4 regions of the Streptomyces sp. NPDC058872 genome follow, and region 4 is predicted to be linked to each of the others. Evidence: riboswitches for the same ligand, from Rfam matches in the RefSeq annotation. Region 4 holds a riboswitch; each other region holds the start of a gene.
What was found. Region 4 has a riboswitch for cobalamin ahead of ACFW22_RS01955 (energy-coupling factor ABC transporter permease). Riboswitches for the same ligand answer to the same signal wherever they lie in the genome.
Positions count from the first base shown of each region.

Region 1 (7,096 bases), on a different contig from region 4:
CACGACCCGACGGCCGTCCTTGCGGGACTGGACCAGCCCGCCGAGGCGGAGTTTGGCGAGGTGTTGGCTGACCGCCGGCCGCGCGGCCCCGCACGCCTCGGTGAGGGCGCCGACGTCGGATTCGCCCCGGGTGAGCAGCCATACCAGGTGAAGCCGGGTGGGATCGGAGAGGAGGCCGAACACCTCGGCCGCTGACGCGAGTTCGCGCGCTCCCGGAGTCCGCTGGTGGGGGCGGGCAGCGGGGGCGGAATCGGGTGCTACGGATTCGGGTTCGGGCCTGGACATGGGCCCACCGTACCCAGGAAGCGGATGTGCGGGCGCCCGTCGGGGCCCGGTCGGGTCACGGTGCTGCGGACGCGGTAGACCTCGGCGATGAGTTCCTCGGTGAGCACCTCCTCCGGTGCCCCGCTCGCCACCACCCGCCCGCGGGCGAGGACCACGAGTCGATCGCAGTACATCGCCGCGAGATTGAGGTCGTGCAGGGCGACGACGGCGGTGAGGCCGAGGCCGGCGACGAGGGCGAGGAGGTCCAGTTGGTGTTGGACGTCGAGGTGGTTGGTGGGTTCGTCGAGGAGGAGTTCGCGCGGCTCCTGGGCGAGGGCGCGGGCGATCTGGGCGCGCTGGCGTTCGCCGCCGGAGAGGGTGCGCCAGGGCTGCCGCGCACGGTCCGCGAGCCCGGTGCGTTCGAGGGCGGTGCGGACCGCCGCCTCGTCGTCGGCCGAGGCCGGGGTCCAGGCCCGGCGGTGCGGCACGCGACCGAGGCGGACGACGTCGACGACGGTCAGATCGGTCTGGGTGTCGGCCTGCTGCTCGACCGCGGCGAGGCGCCGGGCGACCGTGCGGCGACCGAGCCCGCCCAGTGGCTCCCCGTCGAGCGTGACGGTCCCGGAGTGGGGGGCGAGGACCCCGGAGAGGAGGCGCAGCAGTGTGGACTTGCCCGATCCGTTGGGTCCGAGCAGCCCGGTGACGGTCCCCGGGACGAGCCGAACGCTGACCCCGTCGAGGACGAGGACGTCAGCGGCCGTGCGCACGACCCGATCGGCGGCGAGTCCGGTGCCGGCGCTCGTCCTCACGTCCGCGGTTTCGGTCATCGGGCGCTCCTGGTGCGGTACAGGACGAGGACGAAGGCCGGCACGCCGATCAGCGAGGTGAGCACGCCCACCGGCACCTCCTGTGGGTCGAGGACCGTGCGGGCGAGCGTGTCGGCCCAGACCAGGAAGACCGCTCCGGCCAGGGCCGTGATCGGCAGGAGGCGGGCGTGTCCGGGCCCCGCGAGCGCACGGGCTGCGTGCGGCAGGACGAGGCCGACGAAGCCGATCGCGCCTGCGGCGGAGACCAGGGCGGCCGTCAGGAGGGCGGTGACGCACAGCAGGACGAGCCGGGTCCGCACGACGGCGACGCCGAGGGAGGCGGCGGCCTCCTCTCCGAAGGCGAAGGCGTCCAGGGTCCTTGCGTACCCTCCGCAGACGAGCAGGGCCGCGGCGAGGGCGGCGAGGCACGTCCCCACCTCGGTCCAGCCGGAGCCGGCGAGCGAGCCGAGCAGCCAGAAGAGCACTCCCCGGGTGGTCTCGGCGTCGGCCGCGGTCATGACGACGAAGGAGGTGAGGGCGGAGAAGAGTTGCATCGCGGCGACACCGGCGAGGACCACCCGGTCCGTCGAGCCGCCGAGGGTGTGGCTGAGGAGGAGGACGAGCGCGAAGGAGACCACGGCTCCGAGGAAGGCGCCACCGGTGACGGAGAGGAGGCCCCCGCCGACGCCGAGGACGACGACCGCGACCGCACCGGTCGAGGCTCCGGAGGAGACACCGAGGACGAAGGGGTCGGCGAGCGGGTTCCGCAGGAGCGCCTGCATCACCGTTCCGCAGACGGCGAGTCCGGCTCCGCAGACGGCGGCGAGGAGGGTACGGGGCAACCGCAGGTCCCAGACGATCCCGTCGCGGATCGGTGAGAGCGTCGAGGTCCCGCCGGTGAGGTGCGCGGTCACCACGGACCCGACCTCGCCGACTCCGATGTCCGCCGGCCCGATGGTGATGGCCACGGCCACCGACAGGGCCAGCAGGGCGGACCCGAGCGCCGTCCACAGCAGCGCCCCGGTCCGGACCGACGGCGGGGCGTCTCCGCTCCCGCCGCCGGGGGCTCCGAGGGCCCGACCGGGAGCGGCGGCGACCTCGCTCCGGGGGTGCGCGGTCACCCGGCGAGCCCGTACGAGCGGAGCGCAGCCGCCACCTTCTCGATGCCCTCGACCGTACGGAGGGTGGGATTGAGCGCCTGGCCGCTGAGCAGGACGTACCGCTTGTTCTTCACCGCCGTCATGTTCCGGGTGACGGGGTCGGACTCCAGGAACTCGATCTTCTTGGCGGCACTCTCGGCCGACTGGGCCCGGCGTGTCAGATCGCCGATCACGAGGACGTCGGGGTCGCGGTCCGCGACGGTCTCCCAATTGACCTGGGGCCACTCCTCGCGGGTGTCGTCGAAGACGTTCTTCGCCCCGAGCGCGTTCGTGACGATGCCGGGTGCCCCGCAGCAGCCCGCCGTGTAGGGCGCCTCCGCGTCGGAGTACCAGTAGAGCACGGTGGCATCGGTGAAGTCGGCCGCCGCCGTGGCGCCGGTCACCCTGGCCTTGAGCCGGGCAACGAGTTCCTCGCCCCGCTCCGGGACCGCGAAGACCTCTGCCAGGTCCCGGATCTCGCCGTAGACCGTCTCCATGGTGAGCGGGCGGGTGCGGACCCCGTCGCCGTCGCCGCTGTTGTCCTTGCCGACGCAATCGGTGGGCGAGAGGTAGGTGGGGATGCCGAACTGCTCGAACCGCTCGCGGGTCGCGACGCCGCCCTCACCGAGGGTGTACGCGAAGGAGGCGGCGGCGAAGTCGGGTTCGACGTCGAGGACCTTCTCGAAGGAGGGATAGCGGTCGGCGAGTCGCGGAACCTTGGCGTTCTCCCGTTCCAGGCCCTTCAGCACCGGGTCCGTCCAGGTCGCGGTGCCCACCATGCGGTCGGCGAGGCCGAGGGAGAGCATGATCTCCGCTGCGCCCTGGTCGAGGGCGACGGCACGCCGGGGGGTCCGGTCGACGCGGACCGGTCGGCCGCAGTTGTCGTCGAGCGCCACCGGACGGGCGCGCTCCGGGGCTCCCGTCCCGGACGGAGCGGCAGTGGGCCCACCACCGCAGGCGGTGGCCGTCGCGGCGAGGAGGAGCATGCCGGCGAGGGCGGGCAGGGCGGAGCGGACCGGGGGTGCGAGCAGCACGGAACTTCCTCTGCGTCCACGGCTCATACGCGGAGCCTGTCGTACGGTGCTCCCCGGACGACCACGTGCCGCCGGGGCCGCCAGCAGGTCTTCGGACTCGGGGTCAGCCGGACGGAGCGCCTTCCCGGGCCCGTCGTGCTGCCCAGTGGCCGATGCGCCGCCCGTCGCCCTCACCGCTGCGCGTCAGTTCCGGTCTCGCACCGGATTCCCTGACCCGTGCACGTACCCGCTCAGGTGCGTACAAAGGTGCGACTGGCTTCGGCACAGTACCACCGGGCGTCGGACGCACACCGACCCCCGTCAGACGCGCAGTTCCTTCGCCTCGAAGCGGCCCTCGCCGAGGACCAGGACGAAGGTGACCTGTTGTCCCTCGGCGAGGACCCGGTCCTCGCCCTCGATGTCCTCGGCACTGAAGTAGACCTGCTCCTCGGAGCCCACGGGGACGACGAAGCCGTACCCGCCGAGACGGTTGAAGGACCGCACGAACCCCTTGCTCCTGCCTTCCACCACGACCTCCTCGTCACCGGCGGCGCGACGGAACGGGCCCCGGCTGCCGGACCCGTCCGGCACCGATCGGCCGGCCGTCGGCCGCGTCCGCGCCTCATGTGAGGTGTACCCCGCCGCCCCGCCCTTTCGCCACCGACGCCCCGCGGACGAAGCACGCTCGAACATCTCGTAGAATGTTCAACAGAGGTCCGCTGTCGGAGATCCCCCGTGTCCGACAGCGGACCTCACCCGTTTCCGGTGACGCCGGGAGGGAGCGGCGGCCACCCGCGAGCCGCACGACGCCCCGTGGCCCCGGTGGATGCGGGGAGCGGAGCGGGCCGACCGGAGAAGGGCCGGGCCGACGCCCGGACCGCACCGGGCCGCCCCTTCACCCGCCCGGGCCGCTCACGCGCCACCGGGGTACGCGATCCTCGCGGTGATCCTGGCGATGCGGCGCGCCGACTCCTCGGGTGCGGCGGCCGGCTGGACGATGTGGCTCACGGTGAGCCGCACGATCGTCTCGACGGCGAGCCCCCGGGATTCCTCGTCCACATCGGGCCAGGCCTCGATCGCATACGCGTCGAGCATCGCCATCGCCGTACCGAAGACCGGTTCCGGGCGGGTCGTGAGGTAGGCGAGGAGGTCGTCCTCGCCCCCCCGGGCCGCAAGGAGGACGCTCTTGATGAGCGGATTGTCCACGGCCTGCTGAAGCGTGTAGCCGACGCCCGCGGCAGCCGCCGCCTCCAAATCACCCGGGTGAGCGTCGAGTTCACGCTGAATGCCGAGCAGGAAGCCCTCCAGCTCGCGCTGGACCAGCGCATTGCCTATGGCGTCCTTCGAGCCGAACTCGTTGTAGAGCGTCTGTCGACTGATGCCGGCGGCCCGCGCGACGGCGGCCATGCGCAGCCCGCCCCACCCTTCGGCAGCGACGAGGCGGTAGGCGGCATCGAGCACCTGCTCGCGCAGGAGGGACCGAACACTCTCGCGGAAACGTGTCATCGTGTCCCCACTTTATCCAGGGGGCACTGTCCAAAGCATTGACGGTTAGCAGGGAAGGCGTCTATAAAATGGACAGAAGACATGCAAAGTGTCCACCCTCCGTGAGGAGCCGGTCGTGCCCCTGCCCAGCGACTCCCCCGACACGCCGGAAGCGCCCCGGGTCACCGGCGCTCCCGAAGCACCCGTCGCCTGGCGCGACCCCAAGCGCCACCTCTGGTTGCTCGGTCTGCTCATCCCGGCCTTTCCCTTCCTCTCCTGGGGGCTGGCGACCGCCACCGGTCTCGGCGTCTTCTGGTGGACCGGGCCCCTCGTCCTGTACGCGGTCTTCCCCGTCGTCGACCACCTCATCGGCAAGGACGCCGCCAACCCGCCGGACAGCGCGATCGCCCGGCTCGAACAGGACCGCTACTACCGCTGGTGCACCTTCCTGTACCTGCCCCTCCAGTACGCCGGTCTGGTCCTCGGCTGCTGGCTCATCACCCGGGGGGACCTCTCCGCGGTCGACCGGATCGGGCTGACCCTCACCCTCGGTGGAGTCGCCGGCATCGCCATCAACACGGCCCACGAGCTGGGGCACAAGACGGAGGCCCTGGAGCGCAGGCTCTCCCGGATCGCGCTCGCCCAGACCTGGTACGGGCACTTCTACGTCGAGCACAACCACGGCCATCACGTCCGCGTCGCCACCCCGGAGGACCCGGCGAGCGCCCGGCTCGGCGAAGGCTTCTGGCGCTTCCTGCCGCGGACCGTCCTCGGTGGCCTCACCTCGGCGTGGCGCCTGGAGGCGCGACGCCTCCGACGCCGGGGACGGTCCGTGTGGAGCCCGCACAACACGGTCCTCAACTCCTGGGCCCTGTCGCTCGTGCTCTTCACGGCGCTCGCGCTCGCCTTCGGCCCCGGAGTCCTGCCCTACCTCACCGCCCAGGCCGTCTTCGGCTTCTGCCTGCTCGAAGTCATCAACTACACCGAGCACTACGGCCTCAAGCGGGAGCTCGCCCCGAGCGGTCGGTACGAGCGCTGCGCCCCGCGCCACAGCTGGAACAGCGACAACGTCGCCTCGAACGTCTTCCTCTACCACCTCCAGCGGCACAGCGACCACCACGCCCATCCCACCCGGCGCTACCAATCGCTGCGCCACTTCGACGAGGCCCCCGAGATGCCCACGGGGTACGCGGGAATGATCGTCCTCGCGTACGTGCCCCCGCTCTGGCGACGCGTCATGGACCCGCGGGTCCTCGCCCACTACGACGGGGACGTGACCCGCGCGAACCTCCAACCGTCCCGTCGGGAGCGGCTCCTCGCGCGGTACGGGGCGGTGGGCCCCCGAGGATGAGGCCGGCGCGCCCCCACCGGACCCGTCGCCCCGGGGCGACGGGTCACCCCTCCTGGCCCCCGGGGGTGGCACCGCGCACCGGCCGTTCGTCGGGACCGATGCCGGAGCGGGGGTGGGCACGGGCGTCCTCGGGCACCTCGGGCACCTCCTCCCGGTCGGGGGGACGGCGCGTCCGCCGGTGCTCGAAGAGGAGCGCGACGAGGGCGGCCGCGGCGGAGACGAGGCCGCCGAACCAGAGGCCCGCGCGGGCACCGAGCCGTTCGGTGAGCAGACCGACGAGCAGGGCTCCCAGCGGAGTGGTGCCCTGCAGGATCACGGTGTAGAGGGCGAGGATCCGGCCCCGGTAGTGGGGGTCGCTGCCGAGTTGGATGCGGTGGTTGGCGGCCTGCAGGAAGGAGACGGAGGCGAATCCGGTGAGTCCGAGCAGACAGGCCGCACCGATGAAGCCAGGCGCCCACCCGGCCGCCGCCTCCAGCACCCCGAAGGCGAGGGCCGCGCCGATGACGGTCCGGGCCGCGGGACGCCCGCTGCGCCGGGTGCCGGCGACGGCCCCCAGGAGGGAGCCGGCCGCGAAGGAGGCGCTGAGGAGGCCGAAGGAGGCGGCATCGGCGTGGAACACCGTCTTGGCGAGCAGCGGCAGGGTCAACGGGAAGTTCATGCCGAAGAGGCCGATCGCGGCGACGAGCAGCATCGGCAGGGTGAGGTCGATGCGGGAGGCGACGTACCGCAGCCCGTCCCTCACCCGTACCTCTGCCTCCTCCCGCCCCGCGGCGGCGTCCTCCACGACGCACCCCCGGTACTCCTCCGGTCGCACCATGCGCAGCCCGGCGACGGTGGCGAGGTAGCTCACCGCGTTCAGGGCGATGGCCCAACCGGTGCCGAAAGCGGTGATGAGCAGTCCGGCGAGGGCCGGTCCGGCCACGCGGGCGATGCTGAAGTAGGCGGCGCTCAGCGCGGAGGCGTTGGGCAGCAGTTCGTTGCCCACCAACTCCCCCACGAACGACATCCGGGTCGGGACCTCGACCGCGTTGACGATGC
Region 1 is NZ_JBHYMK010000011.1:152,825-159,920, forward strand. It holds gene ACFW22_RS09815 (ArsR/SmtB family transcription factor) at 1-285, opposite strand, end outside; gene ACFW22_RS09820 (ABC transporter ATP-binding protein) at 258-1,091, opposite strand; gene ACFW22_RS09825 (FecCD family ABC transporter permease) at 1,088-2,086, opposite strand; gene ACFW22_RS09830 (ABC transporter substrate-binding protein) at 2,188-3,270, opposite strand; cobalamin riboswitch at 3,308-3,488, opposite strand; gene ACFW22_RS09835 (cold-shock protein) at 3,544-3,753, opposite strand; gene ACFW22_RS09840 (TetR family transcriptional regulator) at 4,135-4,728, opposite strand; gene ACFW22_RS09845 (alkane 1-monooxygenase) at 4,844-6,058, shown strand; gene ACFW22_RS09850 (MFS transporter) at 6,102-7,096, opposite strand, start outside.
Region 1: linked by a shared signal. The riboswitch ahead of ACFW22_RS09830 (ABC transporter substrate-binding protein) and the one ahead of ACFW22_RS01955 (energy-coupling factor ABC transporter permease) in region 4 are both predicted to bind cobalamin.

Region 2 (7,096 bases), on a different contig from region 4:
GTCAGCTGCTCGGCGAAGTACTGCACCATGTCGTTGCGTTCGGGCTCGCCGTGCACCAGGACGTCGACGCCGGTCTTCTCCTGGAAGGAGATGACCTCGCGGATCTCGTCCTCGATGCGGCCTTCGTATCCGGCGGTGTCGATCCGGCCGGCCCGGAGGTCGGCACGGCTCGCACGGAGCCCGCCGGTCTGCGGGAACGAGCCGATGGTCGTGGTCGGCAGCAACGGCAGCTCCAGATGGGCGCGTTGGGCCGCGGAGCGCTCGGCGTACGGCTGGGAGCGCCGACCGTCCGCGTCGGTGATGGCCTTGGTACGGGCACGGACCGCGGGGTCGCGGGTGAGGACGGAGCCGGCTCGTGAGGCGAGGTCGGCGCGGTTGGCGGCCAGTTCGGCGGCGATCGCACCGGTGCCTTGGGCGAGGCCGCGGGCGAGGGTGGCGACTTCGGTGCTCTTCTGACGGGCGAAGGCCAGCCAGCGTCGGATCTGGGGTGCGATGTCGCGCTCCGCGGTTGCGTCCAGGGGGACGTGCACCAGGGAGCAGGACGCGGCGACGTCGACCCGGTCGGCCAACCCGAGGAGGGTGCCCAGGGTGGCCAGGGACTTCTGGTGGTCGTTGATCCAGACGTTGCGGCCGTTCACGACGCCTGCGACCAGGCGTTTGCCGGGCAGCCCGCCGATCGCGGCAAGGTCCTCCAGGTTCACGGCGGCGGATTCGGTGAAGTCCAGGGCGAGGCCCTCCACCGGGGCGGCGGCGAGCAGCTTGAGGGCATCGCCCAGCCGGTCGAAGTACGAGGCGACGAGCAGCTTGGGCCGGTCGGTGGCACCGCCCAGTTCACGGTAGGCGCGGGCGGCGGCATTCAGCTCGGCCGGTGTGCGGTCCTGTACCAGGGCGGGTTCGTCCAGCTGGACCCATTCGGCGCCGGCCGCGCGCAGATCGGCGAGGACTTCGGCGTAGACCGGCAGCAGCCGGTCGAGAAGGGTCAGGGGCTCGAAGTCGGTCACGACGCCCGGGGCCGGCTTGGCGAGCAGCAGATAGGTGAGGGGGCCGACCAGGACCGGCCGGGGAGTGTGGCCGAGGGCGAGGGCTTCCCTCAGCTCGGCGACCTGCTTGGTCGAGTCGGCGGCGAAGACGGTGTCCGGGCCGAGTTCGGGCACCAAGTAGTGGTAGTTGGTGTCGAACCACTTGGTCATCTCCAGCGGGGCCACGTCCTGGGTGCCGCGGGCCATCGCGAAGTACCCGTCGAGCGCATCCGCCTCGACGGCGGCGCGGTGGCGTGCGGGCACGGCACCGACCATGATGCTGGTGTCCAGAACGTGGTCGTAGGAGGAGAAGTCTCCCGTCGGCACCTCGTGGATGCCGGCGTCGACCAACTCCTGCCAGCGGGAACGGCGGAGGCCGGCCGCCGTCTCCCGGAGGGCATCGGCGGTGACACCGCCCTTCCAATAGCCCTCGACGGCCTTCTTCAGCTCGCGGTTCTGACCCTGGCGGGGGTAGCCGTACACGGTGGCTCGTGCTGCCGTGGCTACGGACTGGGCTGTCACGGAACTCTCCTTCGCGAGATGTGTCCACAACATCCCGGAGACGGGAGGCGGACGCGAAGGAGCCACAGGAGGTGCGGAGCACCGGACCGGAAACGCCGGATGTGCCGCTCGCTGTGTACGCCGACCCGCCCACGAGGTCACCGGGATGTCCGCGCACGGCATACGACCGTGCGTGGGCAACGGGCAGGTCTTCGGACTCGCGGGCACGTCCTCCTGGCGGAGGACACCTACTGGCCGTCGCTTCCCAGGACCGTTGTCCGGACCCAGTGCGTATGACGGCGGTCGTTCCCGCTCACCGCTGCGGGGCAGTCCCGGATTCCCACCGGGTTCCCTCTTGCGACGCTCCCGCCTGGCGGACGGGGCGAACCAGCTGCGAGGACCAGCCTAGGACGTCCGATCGCTCAGCGGCGAGGTTTATCCAACATGCAGACGTAAAAAACGAGGCGGCTCCGCAGTCGATGACGTCCTGCGGTACGCGTACGGCCGCGCGGTGGCGCCCCGGTGGCGCGGTCATGACGTCTGCGGCGGCACGAGGGCCAGGGGCGGAAGTGTCCAGCTCAGTGCCTTCGGCCCGGGGCCTGAGACGACGTGCTGGATCCCGGTGTCCTCGGAGAGGGCGACCCGGTACGTCTCAGGAAGTCCCGCCCGCTCCCAACGGGCATGTACGTCTTCGAGTTCGGCCCAGACGTCGCGCGGCCCGTGGACGCGGACGATGCCGTCATCAGGACCGGCCACGGCCCAGGAGCCGTCCTCGGGGGCGACGATCGTCATCGTGTCGGCCTGGAAGTCCCGCACCAGGCCCGGCGCGCAGTGCGCGACGGCGAGCCAGTAGCCGTGGGCCTCGTCCGGCGGCGGGACGAACCGGGTGGGTCGCGCCGTGCCGGGGTTGGCCTTGATCCGCGCGCGGTGGTCCAGGGAACCCAACGACCGGTAGCCCAGCATCGGCCGGTAACCCCGCGCCCGCCCCTGAAGGACCGTTTCGATTCGGCCCCGACCGGAGCGGGTGACGAGGAGCTGCCCGGGCCAGCTCGGCGTCCGGGTCACCAGCGTGGTCAGCAGACGCCCACCGGCCGCGAGTTGCTCCACCCACGCGGGCGGGACGCACGGGACGCCGATGCCGGAGTGGATCAGGTCGTACGGCGCCCGGCCTTCCTGCCCGTCGAGCGCGTCGCCTTCGAACACCGTCGCACCGACGCCGAGCCGGTCGAGGTTTCGCTGGGCGAAGGCCGCCATGTGCGCGTCCCGTTCCACTCCGGTGGCGAGTCCCGGGCCGGTGACGGTGGCGGCGAGCGCGAGGGAGACGCCGGGACCGGGCCCGAGCTCCAGGTAGCGCCGGCCAGGAGCGAGCTGGAGGGTCTGGAGGGTTTCGACGGTGGCGGGGGCGTAGGTCGACATGGACGTCATGTGGCCGCCGGTCACCGGCCCGCGGCCGAGCGCGTCGAGGGGTTCGCCGTCGCGCTGGAGCAGGATCGACTCGTCGCTGTGAATCAGTTCGAGCCACTCCTGACGGTCCTCGGGGTGGGAGCCGTCGAGGAGGCGCCAATCGATCGGATCGGCACCCGGGCCGCTGACCCGCACATAGGCGTGCGGCAACAGGACTTCGCGGTGCACGTGGAGCAGGGCATCGCGCAGCAGCGAGTCGGTCAGGACACCTGTGGAGGCGAGACGGTCGACCATGGCGGTGCGCAGGCTGCTCGGATCGGTGGCCTGGAGATCACGGGGCATGCGGGCAGTCCTTCGTGGGAGCAGGAGCAGGAGCAGGAGCAGGAGCAGGAGCAGGCACGGCGGTCAGGGCTGTGGCCGTCCGGAGGTGCGAGGCGGCCCACCTACCAGAGGGCTCCCCGACGGACCGGCGGGTGGAAGTCGACGAGCGCGGCCACCCCTTCGCCCCGCAGCAACATGTTGGGGCCGGACAGGTCGCCGTGGACCAGTTGCGACACCATCGTGCGGGGGACCCCGCCCAAGAGCCGTTCGACTTCCGGCACCCGCGCCAGCTTCTCGCGGGCCGTGTCGACCGCCCACCGCTGCGCGATCGCCAGCGGCCCCCACATGCGGAACTGCCTGCAACCAGGCGACGTCAGTGCAGCACCGCGCTGGTGGAAGGGCTGTGCCCATCGCCCCGAGCTCTGGCACGACGACGAGGGTTCGGCAACGTCCACCGATGTTGCTGCGGTGACCCACGCGAAGGCCGTGCCCTCCTCGACCGGCGGCACAGCGGTCGTACCCTCACCGGGCTGGGGAAACGGCATCCAGCGCTGTCGGAAGAGCGTCCGGGTTGGTCGTCAGGCGCCGGTCGACGGGTGTCCTTCGCCGCGGTCGCGACCAGCGCGGACACCGGACTCACTCACCTGGAGCGTCGTCCGGGTCGGGTGCGGACCGCCAGATAGCCCGTCAGTCCGCCCAGTGTGAGGCACAGCGGCGAGTAGAGCGCGAGGTCCCAGTGCCGGAACTCGGCGGGGACGTCCCTCAGGTCGAAGCCGGAGACCAGCAGGCCGCCCGCTCCGCGGGCGGTGAGCACGCCGGAGAGCGTCCACAGGCCCGTCCGTACCAGTCGTGAGGGAGCGAGGCGGTGCGTCGGCCGGGCGGCCGTGACCACGAGCCACGCGCCCGCGCCGAGCAGTCCGGCGACCACCAGCGTCCCCTGGGCCGAGGGCAGCCGGCTCTCCTCGACGCCGACCACGACGGCCGCGAACTCGGCACGGGTGGCCAGCGGCCAGGTCGAGACGGTCCACACCACGTGCAAAGCGCTCGCCGCCGCCAGGCCGGCCGCCGCGAAGCCGGCTGCGGCGCGGGCGTCCTCGCCCACGCCGGCCCCTGTGCCGCTTCCCGTACTCCCGCCCGCCGAACCGAGCAGCCATTCCATGGCCTTCATGCTGCCGCCCTTCCCCACTCCACAGGTCTGCCACCGGTGCTCGGGACAGTTCCGTACAGTACTGTACGGATATCCGTACAGTACTGTACGGGGCATGGCGAAGGGCAAGGTCAGCAAGGACGACTGGACGATGGCGGCGCTCCGGGCACTTGCCCGTGACGGTGTCGCCGCGGTGGCGGTGGACGTGCTCGCCAGGGAACTCGGTGTCACCCGCGGCAGTTTCTACTGGCACTTCGCGAATCGGGAAGCCCTTCTCGTGGCCGCCCTCGAAACCTGGGAACGGCACGGTACGACGGAGGTCATCGCGACCGTTCGGGGGACAGTCGACCCCGTGGCGCGGGCCCGGACCCTGTTCGCCGAGGCGCTGGGGGACGAGAAGATCGCCGGGCTGGAGCCGGCCCTCGCCGCGCAGACGGGGCATCCCGCCGTTGCCGAGGTCGTCGCGCGCGTCACCCGGGCCCGGCTCGTGTTCCTCGAAGAGGTGTGTGTCGGCCTCGGCTTCGGGCCGCGGGACGCGCGCCATCGGGCCCTCGCCGCATACGCCGCCTACCTGGGCTGGCTCGAGCTCCGCAGGACGGCGCCCGAGTCCGCTCCCGAAGCGCAGTTCCAGGACCCCGGCGCGGCTGCGGCCCTCGATCACCTGGTCGACATGGTCCTCGCGCCGATCGGTGCCGACACCACACCAGAATGAAGGCCATCGGTCTCGTGGGCAACCCGGTGATCGCTTGCTCCGCCCTTGTCGGACCGTTGGGCAGATGATTGATCGTGCGTCGGTTGCACGGCAGGCTGCCTCCGGGGCCGTGATCGTGGAAGTGGCCGTACGGCGTCGTCCGGGAGCGTTCGTCCCCCCATCGACTGGAAGGTCGTCGCCTCCTCCACCCGGAGCCTGACCGAACCCGCCGAGCGTCTGGTCCGGCAGAAGGTCGTTCCGGCGGTCGGCCGCGAGATGAGGCGGCGAATGCTGCGCGAGGGCAACGGCTCCCGGCAGACCACCACGGCGTGGAAGTCCTCGGACGCCCCGGACTCCATCGCCACGATGCGCCGGGTCCTGGAGCTGTCCGCGTGGTGGGGGCGGGAAGGTGTGTGGTGCAGTCGAGGCGCAGGGACACCGCCCCGCGGCACCCTCCGGATCATCCGTGCTGCGCCGGCACGGCGTCCTCCCCGTCACCCGCACCTGTTCGATCGCGTGTCGACTCCCCTCCTGCTACTCGGATTCCGGCGGCGGTTTCGCTGACGTGCTTGCCCGTGTTGCCCCTGCACCCCCCGTGTCGGCTCCGCCGTCCGTGCCGGAAGTCCGGGGCACCGCTGTCCGCCCGTGCCCGGGGCGCCCATCCGAAAAAGTAACGAGAGATTCGAATTGCCGCTTGCGCAGCAGTTCTGTAATGAATGAAACTGTGGGGCGTACGGCAGAGGGCCGGGGTGCCGAGGGCGAAGGAGCGAAGATGCGCCGCGAGGAGAAGGACGTGATCGGTGTGCGAGAGGTGAAGGAGGACGTCTACTGGGGCATCCACACGCTTCGCGCGCTGGAGAACTTTCCCCTCACGGGCCTGCCTCTCGCGGTGCATCCCGAGCTCGTCGTGGCGCTTGCTGCGGTGAAGGAGGCGGCCGCACTCGCTCACCTCGACCTCGGCACCCTTCCCGAGGAGAGGGCGCGCGCCATTGTGGCCGCTTGCCGGGAGATCCGCGGGGGTCGGCTGCTGGACCAGTTCGTGGTCGACGTCCTCCAGGGCGGAGCGGGCACGTCGGCGAACATGAACGCCAACGAGGTCATCGCCAATCGCGCCCTGGAGCTTCTGGGGCACGCGCGCGGCAGCTACGAGCACCTGCATCCCCACGACGACGTGAACCGCTCCCAAAGCACCAACGACGTGTACCCCACCGCCGTCAAGCTCGCCCTCCACTCTGCCGCGGGGCACCTGCTGGACGGGATGGCCGTATTGCGCAACGCCTTCGTCGAGCGAGGAGGGGCGTTCACGAAGACGGTCAAGCTCGGCCGCACTCAGCTGCAGGACGCGGTGCCCATGACGCTGGGCCAGGAGTTCGACGCATTCGCCCTCACCGTGCGGGACGACGCCGACTTCATCCGCCTGGCCGCCGACTCCCTGCTGGAGGTGAATCTGGGGGGAACGGCGATCGGCACCGGTCTCAACGCGGACGACGGCTTCGCCCGTCTCGCCGTCCACCACCTCCGCGCCATCTCGGCATTCCCGGTTCGAGCCGCCCGTGACCTGGTCGAAAGCACCCAGGGTGTGGGCGGTTTCCTCCGGCTCTCGGGGGCCCTGAGGCAGTTCGCCCTGCGCCTGTCCAAGATGTGCAGCGACCTCAGACTGCTCGCCTCCGGCCCCGGGGCGGGGCTCGGCGAGATACGGCTGCCCGAGCTGCAGGCGGGATCGAGCATCATGCCGGGAAAGGTCAATCCGGTGATGCCCGAAGCCGTCAACCAGGTCTGCTTCGACGTCGTCGGAGCGGATGCCGCCGTTTCTGCGGCAGCCCAGGCCGGTCAGCTCCAGCTGAACGCCTTCGAGCCCTTGATGGCCCATCACCTGCTCAACTCGGTCAATCGCCTCGACGCGGCCTGCCGCCTGCTGGCCGCACGCTGCGTCGTCGGCATCGAGGCCGACGAGGAACGCCTGCGCGTCCTGGTGGAGCAGAGCGCCGGTCTCGCGACCGCGCTCAACCCGGT
Region 2 is NZ_JBHYMK010000017.1:117,328-124,423, forward strand. It holds gene metE (5-methyltetrahydropteroyltriglutamate--homocysteine S-methyltransferase) at 1-1,541, opposite strand, end outside; cobalamin riboswitch at 1,706-1,927, opposite strand; gene ACFW22_RS13800 (protein-L-isoaspartate O-methyltransferase) at 2,052-3,266, opposite strand; gene ACFW22_RS13805 (phosphotransferase) at 3,368-3,790, opposite strand; gene ACFW22_RS13810 (DUF3995 domain-containing protein) at 3,886-4,413, opposite strand; gene ACFW22_RS13815 (TetR/AcrR family transcriptional regulator) at 4,508-5,104, shown strand; gene ACFW22_RS13820 (aspartate ammonia-lyase) at 5,856-7,096, shown strand, end outside.
Region 2: linked by a shared signal. The riboswitch ahead of metE (5-methyltetrahydropteroyltriglutamate--homocysteine S-methyltransferase) and the one ahead of ACFW22_RS01955 (energy-coupling factor ABC transporter permease) in region 4 are both predicted to bind cobalamin.

Region 3 (7,096 bases), on a different contig from region 4:
GTCTTCCTGACGACGGGCCGCATGGGCCTCGCCGCCTTCGCCGACTGCCCGCAGTGGTTCCTGGTCCGCTCGGTGGACGCCCCGGACGTCCCCGTGCCGGCCCGCACCGAAGTCCTCCTCGACCGGGGCCCCTTCACCCTGGACGGCGAGCGGGAGCTCCTCGCCCGGCACCGCATCGACGTCCTGGTGACGAAGGACAGCGGAGGCGCGGCGACCGCCCCCAAGCTGACCGCCGCCCGGGAGGCGGGCATCCCGGTCGTGGTGGTCCGCCGCCCCCCGGTCCCGGACGGGGTCGCGGTGGCGGCGACCTCCGAGGAGGCCGCCGCCTGGGTGCGCGGTCGCGGACGTCAGCCGTAGCGGCGCGGCGTCCACGCGATCGTGCGGCCGTCGCCCCGTTCGACCGCGCGGGTCTGCGAGGACCCGATGAGGAGCAGGGTGCGCATGTCGACCTCGGAGGGGTCCAGGGTCTTGAGGGTCAGCACCCGGACCGACTGCTCCGGCCCGCCCACGTCACGGGCGACGACCACCGGGGTCTCGGGGGAGCGGAGTTCGAGGAGGAGGTCGCGGGCGGCGGCCACCTGGTGGGTGCGGGACTTGGAGCCCGGGTTGTAGAGGGCGATGACCAGGTCGGCCGAGGCGGCTGCCCGGAGCCGGGCCTCGATGACGTCCCAGGGCTTGAGCCGGTCGGAGAGGGAGATCGTGGCGTAGTCGTGGCCCAGGGGGGCGCCGGCCGCCGCGGCGGCGGCGTTGGCCGCGGTCACGCCCGGGAGGACCCGGACGGGCACGTCCGCGTACGCCGGCTCGCAGGCGACCTCCAGGACCGCCGTCGCCATGGCGAAGACGCCGGGGTCGCCGCCCGAGACGACCGCCACCTTCCGGCCGCGCCGGGCCAGGTCGAGGGCGAACTCGGCGCGCTCGGACTCGACCTTGTTGTCGGAGCCGTGCCGGATCTGCCCGGGCCGCAGCTCCGGCACCCGGTCGAGGTAGGTGGTGTAGCCGACGAGGACGTCGGCGTTGACGAGGGCGCCGCGCGACTCGGGGGTGAGCCAGGGCGCTCCGGCGGGCCCGGTGCCGACGACGGTGACCTCGCCCGCCTCCCGTACGGGGGGCTCCTGGTCGATGCGGGAGGGCAGCACGGCGACCGAGAAGTACGGGACGGACGCGGGGTCGACCTCCGTCAGCTTCTCCGTCCGCTCGCCGGCCATGAACGCCCGCTCCACGTACCGCGCGTCGTCCAGGCGGCCGGCCCGTTCCAGGGCCCGCTTCACGGTGGGGAAGGTGCGGCCGAGCTTCATGACGACCGCCGAGTCGGTGCCCGCGAGGCGGGCCGTCAGCTCGTCCTCCGGCAGGGTGCCGGGGATGATCGTGAGGACCTCTTCCGCCTCGCACAGCGGCTCGCCGAGCCGGGCGGCGGCGGCGCTCACCGAGGTGACGCCGGGGATGACGGTGGTGTCGTAGCGGTCGGCGAGCCGCTTGTGCATGTGCTGGTAGGAGCCGTAGAAGAGCGGGTCGCCCTCGGCGAGGACGGCGACGGTGCGGCCGGCGTCGAGGTGGGCGGCGAGGCGGGTCGCGGCCTCCTCGTAGAAGTCGTTCAGGGCCCCCCGGTAGCCGCCGGGGTGGTCCGTGGTCTCCACCGTGAGCGGGTACACCAGCCGCTCTTCGAGGTGGTCCTCGCGGATGTGCTCGGCGGCGATGGAGCGGGCGATGGAGCGGCCGTGGCGGGCGGAGTGGTAAGCGATGACGTCGGCTTCGGCGATCGCCCTCACGGCGGCCACGGTCATCAGGTTCGGGTCGCCGGGGCCGAGGCCCACGCCGTAGAGCTTGCCGGTCACTGCTGGATCTCCGCTTCGTGGGCGAGGGCGTTGAGCGCGGCGGCGGTCATCGCGCTGCCGCCGCGCCGGCCCCGTACGACCAGGTAGTCGAGGCCGAGGGCGTTTTCGGCCAGCGCCTCCTTGGATTCGGCGGCGCCGATGAAGCCGACGGGTATGCCGAGGACGGCGGCGGGCTTCCCGGCCCCCTTCGCGATCATCTCCAGGAGGTGGAAGAGGGCGGTGGGGGCGTTGCCGATGGCGACGACGGACCCTTCGAGCCGGTCCCGCCACAGCTCGAACGCGGCGGCGGAGCGGGTGGTGCCGAGCTCGGCGGCGAGGCCCGGGACGGCCGGGTCGGAGAGGCCGCAGAGCACCTCGTTGTCGGCGGGCAGCCGCTTGCGGGTGACGCCGCTGGCGACCATCTGCGCGTCGCAGAGGATGGGCGCACCGGCGCGGAGGGCGGTGCGGGCGCGGGCGACGACGCCGGGGGAGTACGCGATGTCCTGCACGAGGTCGGTCATGCCGCAGGCGTGGATCATCCGGACCGCCACCTGGGCGACGTCGGCGGGCAGGCCCGCGAGGTCCGCCTCGGCGCGGATGGTGGCAAAGGACCGGCGGTAGATTTCCGTCCCGTCCTTCTCGTAGTCGAACATCCTGTTGTTCTCGCTCATCTCGTGTGGGTCGGCAGGCTGCGGGCCGCCGAGACTGCTGCGGTCAGGGAGGTGCGGGGGGTGGGGACGCCGTCCACCAGGTAGCCGTCGTCGCCGGTGGCGAGGACGTCGATCCAGGTGCCGTGCGGGTGTCCGCAGCGGCGTGCGCAGCCGGAGAAGTGCACGGGCAGGGGTCCGGGGGGTGCGGCGGGGGCGTCGGCCCGGACGTCGGCGAGGGACTTGGCGCAGCCGGGCCGTCCGGTGCAGGCGGTGACCCGGGCGCCGGGTGCGTCGGAGCGGGTGAGCAGGCCGTGTGACGCCAGCTCGGCGAGCCGCGCCGGGAGGGAACCGACCGGGGTGCTTCCGCCGGCGGCCGGGGTGGGGGCGGAGGCTCGCCCGGCGGCCGGGACGGCGGCGGGGCGGTCCGCGGCCGGGGCGGCTGCGGCGCCCACCACGACGACCCCCCGCCACGGCGTGAGCCGGATCTCGGCGGCCGGCAGCAGGGCCCGCAGCTGGACGGCGGTGAGCCGGCCGAGCGGGGCGAGGACGTGCAGGGCGCCGTCGCCGAGCGGCCCGGGTTCGGGCGACCGGGGCACGGGCAGGGGCGGTACCGGTACGGGCTCGGCGGTGATCCCGGCCCGTGTCAGGGCGCCGGCCCAGTCCGGCAGGTGCCCCTCGGGCAGTTCGCGGGGGCGCCAGGCCCCGTTCCCGGCGGCCCCGGCGGCGTCCAGGAAGGCGAGGGCGGCGGTGAGGGCGGCCCGGACGGCGTCCGCGGCGGCGAGCCGGAAGGCCCGCGAGCCGAGCCGCAGCAGGACCGATCCGTCCGGTTCTGCGATCAAGCTCACATCGCCGCCCAGCCCGGCCACGTCTCCGCGCCCGTCGTCCAGGACGAACAGGAACCGCCCCGAAAGGGACGCCGCCCGGGCCTCGGCACACAGCGCGGCGTCCAGCTCGCGCGCCCACAACTGCACGTCGGCGTGGCCGAGTCCGTCGAGGCCCGCAGCGGGCGAGGCCACGATGTTGCGGACCCGTTCGTGGGTGGGGGAGGGCAGCAGGCCCGCCTCCGCCAGGAGCTCCGCCAGCCGCGCTCCGCAGTCCTCGGCGAGGCCGCGCAGCTCCGCGTTGCCGCGCGAGGTGATGCTGATCCGTCCGTCGCCGAGGGCATCGGCCGCACCGGCCAGGACCTCCACCTGAGCTGCCGTCAGACGGCCCGCGGGCAGGCGGAGTCGGGCCAGGCGGCCGTCGTCGGCGGCGTGCAGGCGCAGCGCCCCGGGGCAGGCGTCGCCACGGTCCCGCGTGCGGGCCTCGCCCGCTTCGGGCTTCGGGGGTGGGGTGGGCGGCATGGCGGCGAGCATACCCACGGGGAACCGGCCGGCCACCGGGTGTGATCCGGTCGACGTCCCCGCTCCCTGGGGGCCCGCCGGCGCCACGATCTAGGATGCAGACCGGCATGGGGTCCCAGGACCCCGGGGAGGAAGCCCGGTGAGATTCCGGCGCGGTCCCGCCACTGTGAGCCCGTACCAGCGATGGGGCGGGTGAGTCAGGAACTCCCTTTCCCGCGCTCTCGGCTTCGGCCGAGCGAGGGGAGGCCCCCATTCACACGACCACCCGGGGCGCGGACAACCCCGAGGAAGGCCTGAGCTCGCCATGCTCCTGCTGCTGTCGCACTCCGACACCGACCTGCTCAGCGCCCGTGCGGCGAACGCCGCGGCGCCCGGGGACGGACCGGTCGAGTACCGCTTCGCCAACCCCTCCCGCCTGCCCCTCGCCGACCTGCCGGCCCTGCTCGACGGCGTCGACCTGGTCGTCGTCCGCCTCCTCGGCGGCCTCCGCTCCTGGCAGGAGGGGCTGGACGTGCTCCTCGCCGCCGGAAAGCCGGTCGTCGTGCTCAGTGGCGAACAGGCCCCCGACGCCCAGCTGATGGCGGCCTCCACCGTGCCGATCGGCGTCGCCACCGAGGCGCACGCCTACCTGGCGCACGGCGGCCCGGCCAACCTGGCGCAGCTGGCCCACTTCCTCTCCGACACCGTGCTCCTCACCGGCCACGGCTTCGAGGCCCCGGCCGCCACCCCCACCTGGGGCCCCCTGGAGCGCACGGCGCGGAACGAGACCGGCCCGACCGTCGCCGTGCTCTACTACCGCGCCCACCACATGAGCGGGAACACCGCCTTCGTCGACGCCCTGTGCGGGGCGATCGAGGACGCCGGGGCCCGCGCCCTGCCGCTCTACGTGGCCTCCCTGCGCGCCCCCGAGGCGGAGCTCGTCGACACCCTCCGCACCGCCGACGCGATCGTCACCACCGTCCTCGCGGCCGGCGGCACCAAGCCGGCCGAGGCGCAGGCGGGCGGGGACGAGGAGGCCTGGGACGCGGGGGCGCTCGCCGCGCTCGACGTGCCGGTGCTGCAGGCGCTGTGCCTGACCGGCTCGCGCTCCGCCTGGGAGGAGAACGACGAGGGCCTGTCCCCGCTGGACGCGGCCAACCAGATCGCCGTGCCCGAGTTCGACGGCCGGCTGATCACCGTGCCGTTCTCCTTCAAGGAGATCGACGCGGACGGCCTGCCGGCGTACGTGGCGGATGCCGAGCGCGCCGCCCGGGTGGCCGGGATCGCCGTCCGGCACGCCCGGCTGCGGCACGTCCCGAACGCCGAGAAGAAGCTGGCCCTCGTCCTCTCCGCGTACCCGACGAAGCACTCCCGCATCGGCAACGCGGTCGGCCTGGACACCCCGGCCTCCGCCGTCGCCCTGCTGCGGCGCCTGATCGCGGAGGGGTACGACTTCGGGCCCGAGGAGGAGCTGCCCGGTCTGGTCTCCGGCGACGGGGACGAGCTGATCTACGCCCTCATCGAGGCCGGCGGCCACGACCAGGACTGGCTCACCGAGGAACAGCTCGCGAAGAACCCGGTCCGCATCCCCGCCGCCGACTACAAGCGCTGGTACGCGCTCCTCCCGGAGGAGCTGCGCACCGAGGTCGAGGAGCACTGGGGCCCGCCGCCGGGCGAGATGTTCCTGGACCGCTCCCGCAACCCCGAGGGCGACATCGTCCTCGCCGCCCTGCGGCGCGGGAACCTGCTGGTCCTCATCCAGCCGCCGCGCGGCTTCGGGGAGAACCCGATCGCGATCTACCACGACCCCGACCTCCCGCCGTCCCACCACTACCTGGCCGCCTACCGCTGGATCGCCGCCGGCGCCGAGGACGGCGGCTTCGGCGCCGACGCCATGGTCCACCTGGGCAAGCACGGCAACCTGGAGTGGCTGCCGGGCAAGAACGCCGGCCTGTCCGCGGCCTGCGGCCCCGACGCGGCCCTCGGCGACCTGCCCCTGGTCTACCCGTTCCTCGTCAACGACCCGGGCGAGGGCACCCAGGCCAAGCGGCGCGTGCACGCGACCCTCGTCGACCACCTGGTGCCCCCGATGGCCCGCGCCGACTCGTACGGCGACATCGCGCGCCTGGAGCAACTGCTCGACGAGTACGCCCAGATCTCTTCCATGGACCCGGCGAAGCTGCCCGCGATCCGCGCCCAGATCTGGACCCTGATCCAGGCCGCCAAGCTCGACCACGACCTCGGCCTCGACGAGCGCCCCGAGGACGACGGCTTCGACGACTTCCTGCTGCACGTCGACGGTTGGCTGTGCGAGGTCAAGGACGCCCAGATCCGCGACGGCCTGCACGTCCTCGGCGGCGCCCCGGTCGGGGAGGGCAGGGTCAACCTGGTGCTCTCCATCCTGCGGGCCCGCCAGATCTGGGGCGGGACGCAGGCCCTGCCGGGGCTGCGCGAGGCCCTGGGCCTGGACGAGTCGGCCGCCACCCGCACCACCGCCGACGAGGCCGAGGCGAAGGCCCGCGAGCTGGTCGAGGCGATGGAGGCCGCCGGTTGGGACGCGGCGGCCGTCCCCGAGGGGTACGGCCCCGAGGTCCAGGCCGTGCTGCGCTTCGCCTGTGAGCAGGTCGTGCCGCGGCTGGCCGCCACCACGGACGAACTGGCGCACGCCGTGCACGCCCTGAACGGCGGCTTCGTCCCGGCCGGCCCGTCCGGTTCCCCGCTGCGGGGCCTGGTCAACGTGCTGCCCACCGGCCGCAACTTCTACTCCGTCGACCCGAAGGCGGTGCCGTCCCGGCTCGCCTGGGAGACCGGCCAGGCGCTCGCCGACTCGCTCCTGGAGCGCTACCGCACGGACAACGGCGAGTGGCCGACCTCGGTGGGCCTCTCCCTGTGGGGCACGAGCGCGATGCGCACCGCCGGCGACGACGTCGCCGAGGCCCTCGCGCTGCTCGGCGTCCGTCCGCTGTGGGACGAGGCCTCGCGCCGCGTGAACGGCCTGGAGCCGATCCCGCTCGCCGAGCTCGGTCGCCCGCGCATCGACGTCACGCTGCGCATCTCGGGCTTCTTCCGGGACGCCTTCCCGCACGTCATCGGCCTCCTGGACGACGCCGTACGGTTGGTGGCCGGGCTCGACGAGCCGGCCTCGGACAACCACGTGCGGGCGCACGCGCAGGCCGACCTGGCCGAGCACGGCGACGAGCGGCGCGCCACCACCCGCATCTTCGGCTCGCGGCCGGGGACGTACGGCGCGGGCATCCTCCAGCTGATCGACTCGCGCGACTGGCGCACGGACGCCGACCTCGCCGAGGTGTAC
Region 3 is NZ_JBHYMK010000005.1:35,006-42,101, reverse strand. It holds gene ACFW22_RS04370 (cobalt-precorrin-6A reductase) at 1-357, shown strand, start outside; gene cobJ (precorrin-3B C(17)-methyltransferase) at 348-1,832, opposite strand; gene ACFW22_RS04360 (precorrin-8X methylmutase) at 1,829-2,464, opposite strand; gene ACFW22_RS04355 (cobalamin biosynthesis protein CobG) at 2,479-3,816, opposite strand; cobalamin riboswitch at 3,897-4,031, shown strand; gene cobN (cobaltochelatase subunit CobN) at 4,109-7,096, shown strand, end outside.
Region 3: linked by a shared signal. The riboswitch ahead of cobN (cobaltochelatase subunit CobN) and the one ahead of ACFW22_RS01955 (energy-coupling factor ABC transporter permease) in region 4 are both predicted to bind cobalamin.

Region 4 (7,096 bases):
GCCGACCAGAAGTAGCCGATCGACTTGTCGAAGCGGCGCGTCAGTTCGAGGCCGGAGGACGGCTTTTCGAGCAGCGCGGTGAGGATCGCGTGCGGGAGGGACATGCTCGCATCCTAGGTTCGGCCGGCCACGGTGATCACGGAGCGGCGGTCACAGGCTGGCGGCGAGCCGGGTGCCCTGGTCGATGGCCCGCTTCGCGTCCAGTTCGGCGGCGACGTCCGCACCACCGATGAGGTGTGCCGAACGGCCTGCCGCCAGCAGCTCCTCGTACAGGTCGCGGCGGGGCTCCTGGCCGGCGCACAGCACGATCGTGTCGACCGGCAGGAGCTGTGCCTCCCCGTCGATCGTGAGGTGCAGGCCCGCGTCGTCGATCCGGTCGTACGAGACGCCCGCCACCATGGTGACGCCCCGGTGCTTGAGTTCGGTGCGGTGGATCCAGCCGGTCGTCTTGCCGAGGCCCGCGCCGACCTTGGACGTCTTGCGCTGGAGCAGGTGCACCTGGCGCGGCGGCGCGTTGCGCTCGGGCGCGCGCAGCCCGCCCCGGTTCTCGTACGAGGTGTCGACGCCCCACTGGCGGAAGTACGTCTCGGGGTCCTGGCTCGCGCCCTCGCCGCCGTCCGTGAGGAACTCGGCGACGTCGAAGCCGATGCCGCCCGCACCGATGACCGCGACCCGCTCGCCGACCGGTGCGCCGTCCCGCAGCACGTCGAGGTAGCTGAGGACGCTCGGGTGGTCCTCGCCCGGGATGCCGGGCGTGCGGGGGGTGACGCCCGTGGCCACGACGACCTCGTCGTAGCCCTCCAGGTCGGCGGCGGAGACGTGCGTGTTCAGGCGGACCTCGATGCCGTGCTCGGCGAGCTGGACGCGGAAGTAGCGCAGCGTCTCGTCGAACTCCTCCTTGCCCGGAACCCGCTTCGCGACGTTCAACTGACCGCCGATCTCGGCGGCGGCGTCGAAGAGGGTGACGGCGTGCCCGCGCTCGGCGGCCGACACCGCGCAGGAGAGCCCGGCGGGGCCGGCGCCGACGACCGCGACGCGCTTGGCGAGGCGGGTGGGGGAGAGGACGAGCTCGGTTTCGTGACAGGCGCGCGGGTTGACCAGGCAGGAGGTGATCTTCAGGTTGAAGGTGTGGTCGAGGCAGGCCTGGTTGCAGCCGATGCAGGTGTTGATCGTGTCGGCGCGGTCGGCGGTGGCCTTCGCGACGAAGTCGGGGTCCGCGAGGAACGGGCGGGCCAGGGAGACCAGGTCGGCGCGGCCGTCGGCGAGGATCTCCTCGGCCACCTCGGGGGTGTTGATGCGGTTGGAGGTGACGAGCGGCACGGAAACGGCGCCCATCAGCTTCTTCGTCACCCAGGTGTAGGCGCCGCGCGGCACGGAGGTGGCGATGGTGGGGATGCGGGCCTCGTGCCAGCCGATGCCGGTGTTGATGATGGTCGCGCCCGCGGCCTCGATCTCCTTGGCGAGCTGGACGACCTCCTCCAGGGTGGAGCCGCCGGGGACGAGGTCCAGCATGGAGAGGCGGTAGACGAGGATGAAGTCCTCGCCCACCCGCTCGCGGATCCGGCGGACGATCTCCAGCGGGAACCGGACGCGGTTCTCGTACGAGCCGCCCCAGCGGTCGGTGCGCCGGTTGGTCGCGGAGGCGATGAATTCGTTGATGAGGTAGCCCTCGGAGCCCATCACCTCGACGCCGTCGTACCCGGCCTCCTTGGCGAGCTCGGCGCAGCGGGCGTAGTCCTCGACGGTCTGCTCCACCTCCGCGTCGGTCAGCTCGTTCGGCACGAAGGGGCTGATGGGCGCCTGGATCGGGCTGGGGCCGACGAGGCCGGGGTGGTAGGCGTAGCGGCCGAAGTGCAGGATCTGCATGGCGATGCGCCCGCCCTCGGCGTGCACCGCACCGGTGATCAGGCGGTGCTCGGCGACCTCCTCCGCCGTGGTCAGCTTGGCCCCGCCGTCCCAGGGGCGGCCGGCCTCGTTGGGGGCGATGCCGCCCGTGACGATGAGGCCCACGCCGCCGCGGGCGCGCTCGGCGTAGAAGGCCGCCATGCGCTCGAAACCGTGCTCGGTCTCCTCCAGGCCGACGTGCATCGAGCCCATGATCACCCGGTTGGGCAGGGTGGTGAACCCGAGGTCGAGCGGGCTCAGCAGGTGCGGGTACGGGGTCATGGGGCGTCTCCTCGCGCAGGGGTCGTCGACCTCAGTTCTAGGTGACCCGATGCGCCTTCTGCAACTAGTTGCAGAAGAATGGGGGAGTGATTTCTACTACTCAGTAGCCCATGGGGAGCCCGCACCGCCCGGCACCCGCGACCCGCCCCCCCCCGAAGGCGTGCCGCGCCACCCGGACGGTCCGTGCGGGGCGGGGGCACGGGCTCCGCACGGCGCCGCCGGGCGACTCAGGACGGGCGCTGCGGCACCGACACCTCCGGCCCGACCCACGCCTCCAGGTCCTCCGGAGTCCTGGGCGCGTCCGCGCCCACGCCCAGCAGGCCGTGGGACCGCAGCAGGCGCGTCACGGCCGCCGCCCACGGCCGGCGCAACCGGGCCGCGTCCAGCAGGACGTCGTCCGAGAGGAGCTCGGCGACCGGACCGGTGCGCAGGCCGGTCGGGGAGAGCACCGCCGCCTCGTCCGCCCACCGCAGCGCGAGGTCCACGTCGTGCGTCGCCATCACCACGGTCGTTCCCGCCTCCCGCAGCCGGTGGAGGGTCTCCAGGAGCCTCTCCTGGCCGTGCGGGTCGAGCCCGGCCGTGGGCTCGTCCATGATCAGGACCCGGGGCCGCATCGCCACGGCACCCGCGATCGCGGCACGCTTCCGCTGCCCGTACGACAACAGGTGTGTCGGCCGGTCCTCCAGGGCCACGATGTCCAGCGCCTCCAGCGCCTCCCGCACCCGCAGTCGCACCTCCTCCTCGGGCAGTCCCAGGTTCATCGGACCGAACGACACGTCCTGGGCGACCGAGGCCGCGAACAACTGGTCGTCCGGATCCTGCACGACCAACTGCACCGTGCTCCGCAGCCGGGTCAGCCCCTTCCGGTCGTACGTCACCGGGGCCCCGTCCAGGAGCAGCGCACCGCCACCGCAGCGCAGCCCCCCGCTCAGCAGCCTCAGCAGCGTCGTCTTGCCGCTGCCGTTCCGGCCGAGGAGCGCGACCGCACGTCCCTCGGCCACCGCGAAGTCCACCCCGGACAGGACCGCGGGCCCGTCCTCGTAGGCGAATCCCGCCTCCACCAGTTCCACGACGGGGATCGAAGACGTCACGGGAGGAACCTTTCCAGTACGAGGGTGAGGGCGACGAGCCCCGCGAGGAGCGCTCCCGTCGCCGCGAGGAACCGCGGAGCGACGGCCCGGCCCGGCACCAGGACCCGGAGCGTGCCGTCGTAACCGCGGCCGGCGAGCCCCGACTGCAGCCGCTGTGCCCGGTCGAAGGCCCGCACGAACGCGGTCGCGCCGAGCCCCGCGAGGGAACGCCAGGTCGCGGTCCGGGTGGTGTGCCCGAGCCGTGCCGCCTGGGCCTGCCGGATCTTGGACAGCGAGTCGAGCAGCAGGAAGACGATCCGGTACATCACGAGCGCCACGTCCACCACCGGTGCCGGCACCCCCGCCCTCACCAGCCGGGGCAGCACGTCGGACATCGGCGTCGTGAAGGCGAACAGCAGCACTCCGAGCGAAGCCGCGGCGGTACGCAACAGCAGCTCTCCCGCGTGCACCGGACCGTCGGGTGCGAGGGCCACGAACCCCCGGGCCCCACCCACCTCGAAGAGCAGCGGAACGGCCCCGGTGACGCAGAAGCCCAACGGAACGCGGAACGCCCGCCACAACTGGCGACCCGGCACCCCGGCCGGGCCGAGCAGGACCGTGAGCGTGGCTGCCGCCACGAGCAGTGCGCCCGGCCACGGCGGCAGGCACACCGCACACAGCGTCAGGCCGAAGCCGAGCAGCGCCTTCTCGGCCGGGTGGCGGCGGCGCCAGCGACTGCTGTGCGCCGCCGCGTCGATCGGCAGCATCGGCGGTTACGCGCCCGGTCCGTCGGGGGACGACGCCCCGGCGCCGGACGATCCCGCCTCCGGCGTGCCGCGGAGGGCCGTCCTGCCGGTGCCGGACGGGGAGGGTGCCCGGCCGTCGCGGTCGGCGGTCCCGCCGTCCGCCGCCACGCCGTCCGCCCGGGCACTGTGCAGGGCGGGGTCCTCGACCGGGGCGGAGACGCCGGCCCGGGCCCGGGCCTCACCTTGACGGCGGCCCCGCCGCAGACCGAAGTAGTACGCCAGGACTCCGGCGCCGATCGCCGCCTGGAGCGCGAAGAGCGCCGACTCGATCTCACCGGACGGGGGCTCGTACAGCGGGCTGAACCACGGCTCGTAGTCCGGCTGGAGCTCGGTGATCGCGCTCTCGGCCTCGCCGTCGGACCCGGAGAACGGCTCCTCCTTGTGGTCGCCGAGGCCCAGCGCCAGGGGCAGCACCGCGAGCGCGGCGACGACGAGCAGCAGCAGACCGTTGATCTTCGTGTTGCGATGCATCATGAGACCGCCTCCTCCTGCTGCCGCTGCACACGCGTCCGTCCGAGGACGCCGAGCCGGATCAGGTCGCCCTTGCTGGACTGCGTGAGCAGCCGCATCACGAGCACCGTCAACAGGCCCTCGCTCACGGCGAGGGGGATCTGGGTCACGGCGAAGATCCCGCCGAACTTGGCGAGCGCCCCCAGCACGCCGCTGCCCGGGTCCGGGAACGCCAGGGCCAACTGCACGCTGGTGACGCAGTACGTGGAGAGGTCGGCGACGAAGGCGCCGAAGAACACGGCCACCATCAGCGGAGCACCGAACCGCCGCACCAACCGGTACGTCCCGTACCCCGCCCAAGGGCCGACGATCGCCATGGAGAAGGCGTTCGCCCCGAGCGTGGTCAGGCCCCCGTGCGCGAGCAGCAGGGCTTGGAAGAGCAGGGTGATCGTTCCCAGCACCGCCATGATCGGCGGCCGGAACAGGATCGCACCCAACCCCGTGCCGGTCGGATGGGAACAACTCCCGGTCACCGAAGGAAGCTTGAGCGCCGACAGGACGAAGGTGAAGGCGCCCGACGCACCGAGCAACAGGGTGGAATCGGGATTCGACCGGACTTCGCGGGTCAGCGCGCGAACCCCGTGGACGACGAACGGAGCAGCTGCGACGCCCCAGGCGGCAGCGTGCACGGGGGGTAGGTACCCCTCGGCTATATGCATGGTGGGAAGACCCTCTCCAGCACCTCGTGGATGGACAACGCGCCCTGGCCGGTCTCCTGGCTGACGGTCATGCGGCCCGACTCCGCCTTCCCACACCGCAACGGTCTCCCGCGGCGGTCCAGTGGCTTCCCCCGGGAACTTCCCCGGAGGGTGGAGTCGGACCTCCCGATCACAGTGGCGAGGGCCGCACCGGTACTGCACCGGTTTCCCGTACACCAAGGCCCTGTGACAGTAGTGTGTTGACCTGCTGGATCACAACACGACCACCACCCGGAGCGGTCCCCCGCTCACTCCGCGCACACGGCTCCGGAGCACCCCGCACGCTCAACCCTTGCGGTAGGAGTACGCCTCCGAGGCCGCCGCCGCCACCGCGTCGAGGTCCCCGCCGGCGCTCGCCGTGACCAGTGCGGCGACCGCCCCCTCGACGAACGGAGCGTCCACCAGTCTGGACCGTTCCGGCAGTTCGTCACCCTCGGCGAGCAAGGCCTTGACGGTCAGGACCGCACTGCCCAGATCGACCAGGAGCGCCACCCCGGCCCCCCGGTCCGCCTCCTTCGCCGCCCTGCAGATCAGCTCGGCGCTCGTCCCCAGACCACCGCCCGGAGCCCCGCCGGCCGCCAGCACCGGAGCCTCGCCCCCACCCGCGAGCCCCCGGGCCAACTCGGCCACCGCCGCAGCGACCGCGGCGCTGTGCGACACCAACACGATGCCGACCGGCGCTGGCGCTGGCGCCGGGGGCGAGGGAGGGGGAGAGGGGGCGGAAGCGGCCGGGACCTCGGTGCCCCCGACCGCCCCACCCATGCCCCCACTCATGCCCCCGCCCCCGTCTCCGCTTCCGCGGCGTCGGCAAGGGCGGCGAACAGCAGCGCCGAGGAGGTCGCCCCCGGATCCTGGTGCCCGATCGACCGCTCCCCGAGATAACTGGCCCGCCCCTTGCGCGCCCGGAGGGGCACGGTCGCGAGGGCACCCCCCTCCGCCGCGGCCCGGGCCGCCTCGAACGAGCTCCGCAGCCCCTCCACGGCCGGTACGAGCGCGTCCAGCATCGTCTTGTCACCGACCTGCGCACCGCCCAACTGCGCCACCGCGGACACGCCGGCATCGAGCGCCTCCGCCAACCGCGCGCGGCTGACCTCCCCGTCCCCTCCCAGGGCCTTCCCGGCGCGCCGCAGCAGCGTCCCGTACAGCGGCCCCGACGCGCCGCCGACCGTGGAGATGAGCTGCCGTCCGGCCGCTACCAGCACGGCACCCGGAGTCACCGGCGGCTCCTTCGCCAGCGCCTCCGTCACGGCGGTGAACCCCCGCTTGAGGTTGACGCCGTGGTCGGCGTCCCCGATCGCCGAGTCCAGTTCGGTGAGCCGGTCCGCCTCGCGGTCGACGTCCTCGGACACCGCCGCCAACCAACGCACCAGGAACCCGGCGTCAATGGTCTCCGTCATGCTGCTCCCCACTCCCGTCTCACCGACCCCAGCGCAGAGCCGGCGTCTGCACCGGAGCGTCCCACAGGCGCAGCAACTCCTCGTCTACCTCGCACAGGGTGACCGAGCAACCGGCCATGTCGAGCGACGTCACGTAGTTTCCGACGAGCGTCCGGACCACCGGCACGCCCCGCTCGCCCAGCACCCGGTGCACCTCGGAGTTGAAGCCGTACAGCTCCAGCAGCGGGGTCGCGCCCATGCCGTTGACCAGGGCGATCACGGGCCCGGCCGGGCGGAGGTCGTCCAGGACCGCGTCGACCGCGAAGTCCGCGATCTCCCGCGAGGTCATCATCGCCCGCCGCTCGCGGCCCGGCTCGCCGTGGATGCCGATCCCCAACTCGATCTCCCCCGTGGGGAGGTCGAAGGTGGGACTGCCCTTCGCGGGGGTGGAGCAGGCGCTCAGGGCCACC
Region 4 is NZ_JBHYMK010000002.1:139,001-146,096, reverse strand. It holds gene ACFW22_RS01980 (PadR family transcriptional regulator) at 1-104, opposite strand, end outside; gene ACFW22_RS01975 (FAD-dependent oxidoreductase) at 151-2,166, opposite strand; gene ACFW22_RS01970 (ATP-binding cassette domain-containing protein) at 2,394-3,257, opposite strand; gene cbiQ (cobalt ECF transporter T component CbiQ) at 3,254-4,003, opposite strand; gene ACFW22_RS01960 (energy-coupling factor ABC transporter substrate-binding protein) at 4,010-4,516, opposite strand; gene ACFW22_RS01955 (energy-coupling factor ABC transporter permease) at 4,513-5,211, opposite strand; cobalamin riboswitch at 5,240-5,474, opposite strand; gene ACFW22_RS01950 (PTS-dependent dihydroxyacetone kinase phosphotransferase subunit DhaM) at 5,536-5,919, opposite strand; gene dhaL (dihydroxyacetone kinase subunit DhaL) at 6,021-6,647, opposite strand; gene dhaK (dihydroxyacetone kinase subunit DhaK) at 6,667-7,096, opposite strand, start outside.